3 regions of the Paenibacillus sp. FSL R7-0302 genome follow, and region 3 is predicted to be linked to each of the others. Evidence: riboswitches for the same ligand, from Rfam matches in the RefSeq annotation. Region 3 holds a riboswitch; each other region holds the start of a gene.
What was found. Region 3 has a riboswitch for cyclic di-GMP ahead of MKY96_RS19895 (fibronectin type III domain-containing protein). Riboswitches for the same ligand answer to the same signal wherever they lie in the genome.

Region 1: another riboswitch for cyclic di-GMP. It lies ahead of MKY96_RS23765 (PA14 domain-containing protein); the one in region 3 lies ahead of MKY96_RS19895 (fibronectin type III domain-containing protein).
Region 2: another riboswitch for cyclic di-GMP. It lies ahead of MKY96_RS26885 (anti-repressor SinI family protein); the one in region 3 lies ahead of MKY96_RS19895 (fibronectin type III domain-containing protein).

The regions. Positions count from the first base shown of each region.
Region 1 is NZ_JBBOWB010000001.1:5,496,010-5,500,221, forward strand. Features, by position in the region: gene MKY96_RS23765 (PA14 domain-containing protein) at 126-2,492, opposite strand; cyclic di-GMP riboswitch class I at 2,507-2,587, opposite strand; gene MKY96_RS23770 (sugar phosphate nucleotidyltransferase) at 2,725-4,098, opposite strand.
Region 2 is NZ_JBBOWB010000002.1:269,474-273,685, forward strand. Features, by position in the region: gene MKY96_RS26870 (TasA family protein) at 1-502, shown strand, start outside; gene MKY96_RS26875 (TasA family protein) at 542-1,132, shown strand; gene MKY96_RS26880 (helix-turn-helix domain-containing protein) at 1,450-1,782, shown strand; gene MKY96_RS26885 (anti-repressor SinI family protein) at 1,928-2,071, opposite strand; cyclic di-GMP riboswitch class I at 2,106-2,209, opposite strand; gene MKY96_RS26890 (2-oxoglutarate dehydrogenase E1 component) at 2,637-4,212, shown strand, end outside.
Region 3 is NZ_JBBOWB010000001.1:4,601,873-4,606,084, reverse strand. Features, by position in the region: gene MKY96_RS19905 (hypothetical protein) at 106-651, shown strand; gene MKY96_RS19900 (MFS transporter) at 733-1,950, shown strand; cyclic di-GMP riboswitch class I at 2,035-2,136, shown strand; gene MKY96_RS19895 (fibronectin type III domain-containing protein) at 2,117-4,212, shown strand, end outside.

The DNA.
Region 1 (4,212 bases), 890 kb from region 3:
GTCGTCTATAGCTTAGTAGCCCTGCTGGTAAGCAGGGCCATTAAGAGTGGCTTGCAGGATTTATAATTGTAACGTCTTAACCAGTAACAGCGCCAATGTTGAACACAGCTGCGGACCTTATGAGCTTACGAAGCGGAAGGGAGAAACAGCGCGCTTGCCGGAATGGTTCCTTTGGCCTGGCTTGGACTCTGCCACATCAGCCGCGCTTTTGCATCCCCTTGATTCTCATAATACTCTACCTGAATATCATACAGCTCGCCTGCGGTCAGGCTGATGCTGCCCATGCGTTCGGTGCCGCTCTGCTTCACCCAGCTGTCAATCACAAGCTCACCGTTCACCCGTACGCGGATACCGTCATCGGAATGGGTATAGATCTGATAAGTCTCCGTGTAGAGCGGCTTCATCTTCCCGCTCCAGCGGACAGAGAAGAACTCTATGCCGAGGGCGGCATCCGGCGAGCCTTGGCGCCAGTTGAAATCAAGCACAGCATCGGTACGCACTACAGCGGGTTCGCCCGATAGCGTCATGTTATTGAAGTATTCCGCGTACAGTCCATTGGCAGCAGGAACTTCTACCGGCAGATCCACCGGTGTTGCTGTAGGAGAAGGAACGGGAGCCGCTGTCGGCGTAGGCACCGGTGTTGGCGTTGGTGTCGGTGCTGGCGTCAGTGTTGGTGTTGGTGCTGGTGTTGGCATTGGTGTCGTTACTGGTGCCGGCGTTGCTGTCTGTGCTGGCGCTACTGTCGCTGCTGGTACCGTTGTCGGTACTGCTGTTGCAGCCGGAGCAGGTATGGATGTGTTGCCTGCTCTGGAGAAAAGCGCACTTGCAGGTACGGTTCCCTTCACCTGGCTGGGGCTCTGCCACATCAGATGGACATTCGCATCGCCTGCATTCTCATAATACTCTACCTTAATATCGTACAGTTGCCCGGCAGTCAAGGCTATGCTTCCTGTGCGGGCAGTTCCGCTCTGCTTGACCCAGCTGTCAATGACTGCTGTGCCGTTCACCCATAAGCGGATACCGTCATCCGATGTAGTATAGAACTGATAGGTCTCGCTGTAAGCCGGCTTAATCTGGCCGGTCCACCGGATCGAGAAGTAGTCTGTGCCAAGTGCGGCATTAGGAGTACCCTGACGCCAATTGAAGCTGATGACCTCATCGTTACGCACCATAACCGGTGTCCCCGAGAGTGTCATGTTCTTGAAGTATTCTCCAAGCAACCCGTTCTGGGCAGGCTTGCTCTCCGTATCACCGGAGGTTGGGACCGGCTTCGGAATCGGCGCAACGGTTGGCGTTGCTGTCGGTGTTGGCGTCGGTGTTGGCGTCGGTGTTGGCGTCGGTGTTGCCGTTGGCGTCGGTGTTACTATAGGCGTTGGTGTTGCTGTAGGCGCTGGTGTTGCTGTAGGCGTCGGTGTTGCGGTTGGCTTAGGGGCCGCCACTGGAGCAGTCCAGGCCTTATATTGGTCACGGGTCAGTGTGTAGCTGTCATTCATGAAATTCTTGATCGTAGCCGTGCTGTTATTCTCATAGAGCATCTTGCCCCAGTTCATCATGAACACGTAATTCTGCTGGGTCAGCTTCAGCTTCGAGATATTCGGCATTTCACCGTTCTCGCCGATGCCGATCGGTTTGCCGCCAGCCAGGCTGGTCAGATCATCATGATATTTATTCGAGTAGTCGTTATTATATATATCCGCTGCCAGCACATCCACTCTGTCCGCACCCGGATAAGTCCGTGCATAGGGATCAGAGTTGGCATTCGGCGCATTCGGGTTCCATACCCAAATCAGATTATTTAATTGATGAACGTTTACGAAACGGTCATACATAATATTCCATAGAGCTGAGAAATTATCTTTCTTCCCCCACCAGAACCAGCCGCCGTTCATTTCATGGTAAGGTCTCCACAGGATGGGAACCTTGGCATCCCGCAGGCTTTTCAGAGAGACAGCTACTTTATCCAGATCGGTGATCAGCGCATTATACTCTGTAGTACCGGGGGTTACGTATTTGTTGAATTGTGCCTGGCTGATTGACTTTTGCACATTGGACCATTCGTACTTGGTGCCCGGCAGGTTCTGGTGGAAGGTCATGGCTACAATGCCGCCCGCTCTGGACCAGTTCGTTGCACTCCAGACGATATTTTTGCGTTGTGCAGCGACTCCGCTCTCACTCTGTCCACCGATTGCTCCAAGCTCATAACCATGCAGTGCGGCGTATTGTCCGCTTGTTCCCTTCAGCTTGTTGCTCAGCTCATCCGGACTCTCGAAATAGTCATGCTGCCCTGTAATAATTCCATTTCCCGAGATATCATACAGATTGTTCAGCAGCTTGACCGCCTCGGCTGAGGCATTAGGGTTCACGGGCGCTCCTGTAGAGGAAGCAGCCTTGACAGTGGACGGGGCGATTCCCAGTCCCACGGGTACAGCAGACAATACCACGGCCAGCGACAGCACAGCGCAGAGCAAACGAGACTTACGGTAAGTTTTCACAATATTCTCTTCCTTTCGGTAGCCAGGCTGCCACTCTTGCGAAGGCCCTATAGCTTTGCGTCCCTATCTTTCGATTAGGTTTGCCATTGTCGTTTTGGAAGGATCAATCCCTCTTACCGTAAGTATCGTCGATATGCAAATTTAATGTAGAGTAAAAACAAAATTTGTCTAAAAAATAGTTCTCAATACCTGATTTAAAATTGTAACAATTGGTTAAATAGATAAGTTAGACCTAAGAAATGAACTGATGTAGAGCGATATCCTCCCAGTCCAGAGTAATACGGATATTGTCTTCCTCTACCAGCTCAGACCCCGTCTGCACCTCAATGAACTCCACATCGGTAAGAGCAAGAATGGCATGCTTGGTCCCTTCCGGTATCCGCACCACATCTCCCGCCTTCACCGTATGCATCTTCTCATTGATGACAATGCTGGCTTCCCCGCTGACGAAGGTCCAGATTTCACTGCGTTTGTGATGCAGCTGATAGCTGATATTTTTGCCCTCATTGATGAAAATCCGCTTGGTCAGCACCTCGTTGCCTTCATCATATTTCACATAATCGATCACCTTGTAGTGTCCCCAGCGGCGTTCCTCGTACATCGGTCTTTGTTCAAAAGTCTTCAGCACTTCCTTGATCCGCGGACTCTCGGCCTTGTGTGTCACCAGAATGCCGTCCGGGCTGGCGGCGATAATCAGATCCTTCGCCCCGATGACCGTAATTGGAATATCCAGCTCGTTAATGAGGCAGGTGCCCTCGGAGTCAGAGGTGATGAAGCCCTTGCCTACATGGTTGCTGGTCATTTCCTCGGTCAGGGTGTTCCAGGTACCCAGGTCCTTCCAGAATCCGGCGTACGGCTGCACTACGATGTTCTCTTCTTTCTCTACCACTTCGTAATCGAAGCTGATGGAGGACAGCAGCTTATACTGCTTCTGCAGCTCCTCGTAATTCAGCGGCAGCCCTTTGCGCTGCAGGATATCCAGCAGGTAGCCCAGACGGAAGGCGAATACTCCGCAGTTCCAGAGCGCTCCCCGGCTGATCAGCTCCTCGGCCTGCACACGGTCAGGCTTCTCCTGGAAGTGGCTCACTTGCAGGTAACCATTCGCTCCCGCATCTGCGCCCGTTGGAATGATGTAGCCGTATTTCTCCGAAGCATGCTCGGGAACTACGCCCATCAGCGCCAGGTTCGCCCCGCTCACCAGCATGGTGTTCTCCAGTTGCAGCACCGTTTCGAAAAAGGAGGATTCCACGTATGGGTCCACCGGCAGAATCGCCACGGTCTCGCTTGGGGACACCCCCGCGATGGAATACAGGTAGGCCGCCGTCAGCGCAATAGCCGGGAAGGTATCCCGCCGCTCCGGCTCCACGATGATCGGCACCCCGCTGCCGAGCTGGCTCTGGATCATCTCCACCTGGCTGCGTCCGGTCGCCAGATAAGAGGACCCGGCCATGCCGTTCTCCTCCAGCTGTCTCCATACCCGTTGTACCATTGATTCCGGTTCACCTGCCGGACTTGCCAGTACCTTCAGAAATTGCTTGGAGCGTGAATCATTGGACAACGGCCAGAGCCGCTTGCCGGAGCCGCCTGATAGAAGTACTAGTTTCATAGTGAACCCTCCATATCGTATTGTTATTGGGTATTTCTTGTTGCGTCTGTGTGGTTAAAAACCGCCTGTTATGAGGGCCGCTGCAAGGAATTTTGGGCTTACGGCCGCTGTTGT
Region 2 (4,212 bases), on a different contig from region 3:
TTCTACTTCCTCAGCTTCTTTTAACAACGGAACCCTATCATTACAATCTGATCCCTCCGTCATTGTGAATCTCAGCAATCTCAAGCCGGGCGATACCGTCTTACGGGACTTCAAACTCAAAAATGACGGGACGCTCAATATTCCCAAAGTGGTACTGCGCACCTCATCGGCCATTACAGACGCCCAGGGAGACAACGGTTCCCATAATTTCAAGGATGATATTATTGTGACCTTCCTCGTGAACAAGGATAAGAAGGAATCGCCGCTCCTGGTCATCTCGCTGGCCGATCTGGAGCAGGAGAGTCCCGATCTGGTGGCCCGGGGAATTGTCGGAGCGATCTTAGGCGGAGAGAAGTCCGGCATCAAAGCCGGCACCTCGGATAACCTGACCATCCAGTTCGCCTTCAAGGAGACCCTCCAGCCGCAGAACTATTATCAGGGCGATACGCTTGCACTGACTCTGAATTTCGAAGCCAACCAGGAAAAAGGCACGCTCCAATAATTCCACAACAAAACAAACCATTCGAGGAGGAAATCAATCATGGGTATCAAAAAAACATTGGGTCTTGGCGTAGCATCGGCAGCACTGGGCTTGTCTTTAATCGGCGGGGGCACCTTCGCTTACTTCAGTTCCACAGCTACCAGCACGGCAACCTTCGCAGCGGGTACGCTGAAGCTCGGCTCTTCCTTCAATACTCCGGTAGCGCTGACGAATCTGAAGCCGGGAGATTACACCGTCCGCACCTTCACCTTGTCCAATGACGGCACACTGGATATCAAATTCCTGAAGCTTGCCACCACTTACACCGTGACCGATGCCAAGGGCGATAACGCAGGCCAGGATCTCGGAGACCACTTCAAGGTCAAGCTCCTCGATAATACGTACACCGGCGGTTCACTAAGCGGTCATGTGCTGTCCGAGATCTCTCTGAAGGATCTGAAAAACACCCCCAGCTACGATCTCGTAGCAGCAGGCGTACTGCCAGGCGGGATTGCCGCCGCCGGGTCCAAGACCTTCAAGATCGCCTTCGAATTCGTAGACAACACGCTCGATCAGAACATTTTCCAGGGTGACGGCTTAGCGCTGAACTGGACCTTCGATGCGCTTCAAGGAGTGGGAGAAGCCAAGTAGCTCAGGGGCCAGCCTATACAAATGAACATGACTTTGCCGTCCTTTATTAGGAAGGCAGCGTTTCAGCAATCCATCAAGACGGCATATCCTCCCCCATCCGGGCCGGGTATGCCGTTTCTTTTTTCCCGTTGCCGGGTTCAAGATTTTGTCCGTTTTGCGGATTTTTGTTATACTGACAAGAGAAAACGGCTTGGCCGGCCTTTGAACGGGCGGTACCGTTTCAACGAGAAAGATAAGGAGAATGTATAGCGCGAAGCATATCACTTCTTATCTTTTACCAAAAAAGTACGGAGGGCGTTGTAATCGTGTCAGATACTATGGGAAGCCGCATCCACAAACTCCGGCTGGAGAAGGGCTATTCGTTATCCGAGCTTGCCGATAAGGCTGATGTGGCGAAATCATACCTCAGTAATGTGGAACGGAACATTCAATCCAACCCCTCCATTCAATTCATCGAAAAAATCGCTGACGCGCTTCAGGTATCCATTCATGCACTGCTGTATGGCGGATTGGCAGAGACGGAAGAACAGGCTCTGGACGGGGAATGGTTCCGGCTGGTTCAGGAGGCCATGGCCTCCGGTATAAGCAAACGCGAATTCAAGGAATTCCTCGATTACCAGAAATGGCGCATGGAACAAAAGGACAACTAGACGAGCATTGTATGCCACAGGGAAGACTCCGCACGGCAGGGAGGCCGCCTTCGGCGAAGGCAGCCTTTCAAGCGGCATACAGAAAAGGCACAGCGTACCGGACGCTGTGCCTTTTCTGTATGTATCGCAGCAATGATGACCGCCCTTACATCGCCTGGAGCGCCTTCTCACTTAGAAACCGGCGGATATCCTCCGCCGCGATCCCCGCCTGCTTGGCAGACATCAGCAAGTGCACCCATTCTAAATCCAGATCTACTGCCTGCAGCTCGTCATTCCCCTGGTTGGACATATCCAAGAAATCTCCTCCTAGAATTTTCGCGTCCCCAGGCAGTCCGGCCATCATAGTAGTATTGCTACTTTGTAGTATTTCTACTTTAGATCCGAGACTTTGTGCCCCTGTCTTTCGGCAGGTTTACCTTTTACTGGACCCTTTCCATCATGAAAGGATCTGGCAAGAATCGATGAAACCGTTCTCCGCAATAACATTATACAAGATCATGTGAGATTAGTGTGTCGTTTTCTGGAATTTTTTTATGATAAAATCTGAGGAAACTTAGCTGAAATTGCCAGCGGCTTTTATAAATATTTCCAGTTCCAAGTTCAAACCTTATGTAATAGTTTAATTATACTAAAGGGAACGCTATCCGCTCCGCCTTATTTCTATTTATGATAGTTCCGTATGAATACTGTAATGAATCATGCCAAATTGCGAACGGATTGCGCGAAAGTATGAATTGATTACCCCGCCGGAAAGTAGCACAATAAGGTGAGAATGAAACCGCAAACATTTGCAGCTCCGCCAAGTGGCACACTGGATGCCTCGCGTGGAGTTTATCCGTTAGGAGGACCTATTCATGGCAGTCAAAGAGCCCTATAACGACACAGTATGGAGCAAATACTACGGCCCCAACCTGGGCTACATTCAAGAAAGATATGAGCAATTTGTCAAGGACCCCTCTTCTGTTGAACAGCATTACCGCGATCTCTTCACCGTATCCGGCCCCCCTCCGTTGGCACCCGATGCCGAGAGGGCTCCAAGGCCTGCCGTATCAGCAGATGCCGAGTGGCTCAAGAAGGCTGTCAAGGCCTCGAAGCTGATCGCTAATATTCGAATATATGGCCATATGGCCGCAGACATTGACCCGCTGGAGCGCAGCACGAACCCGATGGCCAAATGGCTGGAGCTGGAGACCTACGAGCTTACCCGCGAGGATCTTAATGCCCTGCCCGCTTCGCTGATCTGGGATAATGCCCCTGCGGATGTGCATACCGCGATGGATGCCGTCCACAGAATGCGCCAGGCCTATACACAGACCATTGCTTATGAATTCGGGCATGTGCATGATGAACGCGAGCTGCGCTGGCTCAACAGCCAGGCGGAATCGATGACCTCCCCTGCCCCGCTGAATAATACAGAACGCAAAGAACTGTTGAAGCGGCTGGTTCAGGTGGAGCATTTCGAGACCTTCCTGCACAAGACCTTCGTCGGCCAAAAGCGCTTCAGCCTGGAGGGCAATGATGCCCTTGTGCCGATGCTGGATGAAATTGTGCGGGCTGCCGCGCATGACGGCGCAGAGCATATCCTGATGGGCATGGCCCACCGCGGAAGACTTAATGTGCTGGCTCATATTCTGGGCAAGCCTTATGATATTATTTTCTCAGAGTTCCATCATTCGCCGAACAAAGAGCTGTTCCCTTCGGAAGGCTCTATGGGCGTGACCTACGGCTGGAGCGGTGATGTGAAGTACCATCTCGGGGCTGACCGTGCCGTCCGCGAAGGCGAGACCGTACGCACCCGGATCACGCTGGCCAATAACCCGAGCCATCTTGAATTCGTCAATCCTGTAGTCGAGGGCTTCACACGCGCCGCACAGGAAGAACGCAACGCTCCGGGACTGCCTAAGCTGAACACAAGCAAGGCTATGGCTGTGCTGATGCACGGCGATGCAGCCTTCCCCGGCGAAGGTATTGTCGCTGAGACGCTTAATATCGGCAAATTGCAGGGTTATCAGAATGGCGGTACCGTGCATATTATCGTCAATAACCGGATCGGCTTCACCACAGAGAGCGAGGATTCCCGCTCCACCCATTATGCCAGCGATCTGGCCAAAGGGTATGAGATTCCGGTCGTGCATGTCAATGCCGATGACCCGGAAGCCTGTATTGCCGCAGTCCGTCTGGCCAGCGCTTACCGCCATATGTTCAAGAAGGACTTCCTGATTGATCTGATCGGCTACCGCCGCCACGGACATAATGAAATGGATGATCCCGAGACGACCCAGCCGATTGTGTACGGCAAAGTGCGGAACCACCCTACTGTGTACCGCGCTTATGCAGAACGCCTGGAGCGCGAGAAGGTAATCACAGCCGATGATCTGAAGAACATGATTGCCGAGGCGGAGAGCGTCCTCCAGCAGGCCTTCGATCAGA
Region 3 (4,212 bases):
TCTGGTTCGGATTTTGTTTATTTCCGCCCTGGCATTTCTAGCGGCCGGCATTATATATTTAACGGTAAATTGAACCGAATGTGAGGAACGAAGGAGATTATACAGATGGAGACAACAGTTTGCCCATGGTGCCATACCGAGATAGTATGGGATGAGGAGTTTGGACCCGAAGATACCTGTCCTCATTGCAACAACGAGCTTAGCGGATACCGCACAGTGACGATAGGTGCAGAGGATCTGGAGGATGAAGAGCCGGATACACAGGAAGCTTCCAGGGAGGAAAAGATCAGCGACGATGATTTGTGGGATGACGACGACAAGGATAGCGTGGTGCCTGTATGGGGTACGCTGGGCCAGTTCGGCGATGACTATGATCTGAAGCGTTATGAGGACAAGGTCTCCGCTATTCTGGCTGCCCAGCTGGAAGCGCCGGAATGTCCGCAATGCCATGAGCTGATGCTTCACTCCGGTACGCAGCAGGTGGACGGGTTCACCCCGGCAACGCCGGGAGCGCTGGGCGGTGCAGCTGTGCTGAAGCCTCCTTTTGCGCTGAATCTGTACGTCTGTCCTTCCTGCTTCCATGTGCAGCACAGCCTGGCGCAGGAAGACCGCATCCAGCTTGTCCGCAATCTCAGCACCTCAGCCGAATAAAGATCGGATTCATGCTTTCCCTGCCGTCTGGACATGATATGGATAGATGAAGTGTCTAAGGACGAGCAGGGAGGGCTAAGCATGAGAGGTTCAGAACGGGGACAGGCGGCGCTGCTGCTGGCTGTAGGCGGGCTATACCTTCTGGCTACAGTGCTTGCAGGAACGTTCCTCAACGTATATCTGTGGAAAAGCCGGCAGAACTTCGCCATGATCGGCTGGTTCACCGTGGCCCAGCAGCTTGCCGTGGGTCTCAGCTTTTGGCTGGGCGGCAAGTGGGTGAAAGAGCGTAACACAATGAATGCCCTACGGCTGGGAATTGCCGTATCGGGCTTTTTTTATTTGCTGGTGCTGTGGCTGCGGGGCGACGCGATTCATTACATTTGGCCGCTGGGCGGGGTCCTCGGGCTATCCATCGGGCTGTACTGGCTGGCGTTCAATATTGTTTTCTTCGAGATTACGGATGCCAAGAACCGCGATTACTATAACGGGTGGATGGGCCTGCTGGGTTCCCTGACGGGAATAGCCGGACCCTGGGTGTCCGGCTGGATGATCTCCCGTTGGCATGGCGGGCAGGGATACCGCATGGTATTTATACTGTCGCTCTGTATTTACGGGGTTGCTGCTATACTCAGCTTCGGCCTGCGCAAGCGGCCGCGCGGCGAAGCCTATCTCTGGCTGGAGCCCTGGCGCGAGCTTACCCGCAGACGCAGCTCTTGGCGTCCAGTGGCGGCAGCGCTAGTGTTCCAGGGCATCCGGGAAGGCGTATTCTCCTTCCTCATCGGTCTGCTCGTCTACATTGCAGCACAGGAGGAGAGCAAGCTGGGACAGTTCGCCCTGCTGACCTCCGCCGTCTCCCTGATCAGCTATTATGCGGCCGGCAGATGGTTCAAACCCCGTGCCCGGCTCGGCGGTATGCTGGCTGGCAGCCTGCTGCTCATCGCCTTCCTTCTTCCGCTGTTGTGGAAGGTGAGCTTCACCACCCTCCTAATCATGGGAATCGGGACCTCGCTCTGCCTGCCGCTCTACATGCTGCCGATGCTGTCCACCAGCTTCGACCTGATGGGAGTGTCCGAGGAGAGCGCCGGCAAACGCGTGGAGCTGGTAGTGCTCAGGGAGCTTAGCTTGATGAGCGGCCGCCTCCTCGGCCTGCTGATCTTCATCGCCGTACTGTCGCTGGACCAGTCCCCGCAGACGATTACTCTGCTCATGCTGCTGCTGGGTGCCGCGCCGCTGGGGAGCTGGGTGGTGGTACGGGGGTTGCTGAATTGGAATGTTCACAAAAATAACAATATTATATGATTCAAATATAGGGTATTATTGCCAAGGTAAGTACAGATTGTAATTGAAGTGAATTACACATGATTTCTCTTGAATTAACCATTAGAACTAAAAAGGCAAACCTGTACGAAAGTCAGGGACGCAAAGCCACGGGCCTTATCACAGGGAGGGGGACACCCCTCTGTGAATGGCAGCCGGGCCGCTCTTTCCGGTGGTTTTTTTGCGCCCTTTTTTAAATGATTTTTTAATTGAGCGGAGGTCTTTTATGACAAATAGGAAAAGCTTGATATGTAAGGTACTGTGTTTTATTATTCTGGCTCAATTTCTCGCCCCTTTTATGGAATTCTCAGGGATGAAAATTTCCGCACAGGACAGTATGCTCAAAATCCGGTTTCAGCCCGCAGAAACTCCCGTACAGGAAGGGGAGCTTGCAGATTCTGGAGCCGTTTTTAGCGTCAAAAACCAATACTCCTACGGCTGGAACATAGATCATACTGATGCAACCGTCTCAAGAGATACATACGACGACTCCAGCATAAGCAGCCTGACACGAATCCATCCGGATGGGAAGTGGGAAATTGCGCTAGACAATGGTACTTATGAAGTCTCAGTAACCGTAGGTGACTCTGTATACAGCAGCAACAATTCACTTGCCGTAGAGAATGTCAAATTGATGGAGGGACTGTCTCTTGAAGCAGGGCAGTATAAAACGATCAAGAAGAAGGTTGCTGTTGAAGATGGAAGACTGACTTTAAGTCAAATCAATGCTACTGGAATTGAGACTGCTCTAAATAGCATAGATATTTCATTGATGAATACATACACTCCCACTTTGATCCCGCCTCAAATCCGCCTGCCTTTTGAACCCAATAAGGTTGCCGGAGACAAAGTTCTTCTGTCTGGAAGTATGACCAATATACATAACGCTCCGCCGTTTATCAGGGTAAATGGTCTGCAGGGAGAGATCTCCCGGCATATCCGCGAACAAATAGAATCCATCGGACAACAAATACAGCAGGTTAGCAAAAATGCAGTGGCAATAAGAAATGCTGATATTGAAACGATTCAAAGCTCTATCCGCTCAAACAGCAACAAGCCTGCAATAATAGCAGTTGGGCAGATGAATCTAGAATCAAGCGTTTCGTTCGGAAGTGAAGAACAGCCTGTCATCTTAATCGCAGATGGCATCAATACGAACCGGAGTCTGAATATAACAGTTTACGGATCGTTAATCCTCCGTGGAGGATTAAATGCAAATACTGAGTTGGATGTTAATGTTATCAACCCTGCACCAGATGAGAATCTTGGTAACCTATGGGTACAGGGGACTGTGCATTTGAATAATAATTCCAATGTGCATGTAGATAATGAATTGTTTGCAGGTTCTTTGGTTTATAACAATGGCTCGCTCGATCTATCCGCGAAACGGGTAGTAGTACAAGGCAATATGAATATCAATACTATGGTAACTATGAATGTAGACGAAGAAATGTCTGTAGGAGAAGTGGTATCCAATAACTCAAGGGCAGAACTTAATGTAGCCCAAGGAGACCTCTTCGTCCGGGACAACGTCAGTATAAATAATCATTTGAATATCAATACAGGCGGATTATTTGCAGTTGGCGGCAATGTCATCTCGAATCAAAGACCTGTAATTCACACGGGGAATGAGCAAGCAGGACGTACATTATTGAAGTATGTTCTGTCCGGCCTTAAGGCTGAGTATTACAGCAGTAAAGATTTTACGGGCAAGAAGGCAGTGAAGGTTGATGATACCATCTCTCTATCAGGTCAGCCTCTTCTGGGTGTGCCGGGAGTAGCGGACCAGCGCTTCTCCGTTAGATGGACTGGGCAGATTCAACCTAACTATACAGACCAATATACTTTCTCGGTTAAAACGTCAGGTGGAGTCAGACTTTGGGTGAATGATCAGCTCCTGGTCGATGCCTGGACAGCGAAGCAGCATGTGGAGCAAGGGACCATCCAGCTTGAAGCCGGTAAAAAATATGATCTGAAGATGGAATACGCGAATGACATGGGGAATCCTCAGGCCAGCTTACTGTGGGAGAGTGAGCAGCAGATTCGTGAAGTGGTACCCTCTGCATCTTTAAGACCTTTTTCTATACCAGCAGTAAATGCAAGTGCAACAGACTCAGCCATTACACTGGGCTGGCCTTCTTTGTTCAATGCGGACGGATATGAGGTGGAATTTGATAAGGAGGTTGCCGTCCTTGGCAGTGAACCTGATTTTACCAAGGAGGAGCTTAGTCCGGGAACAGAACA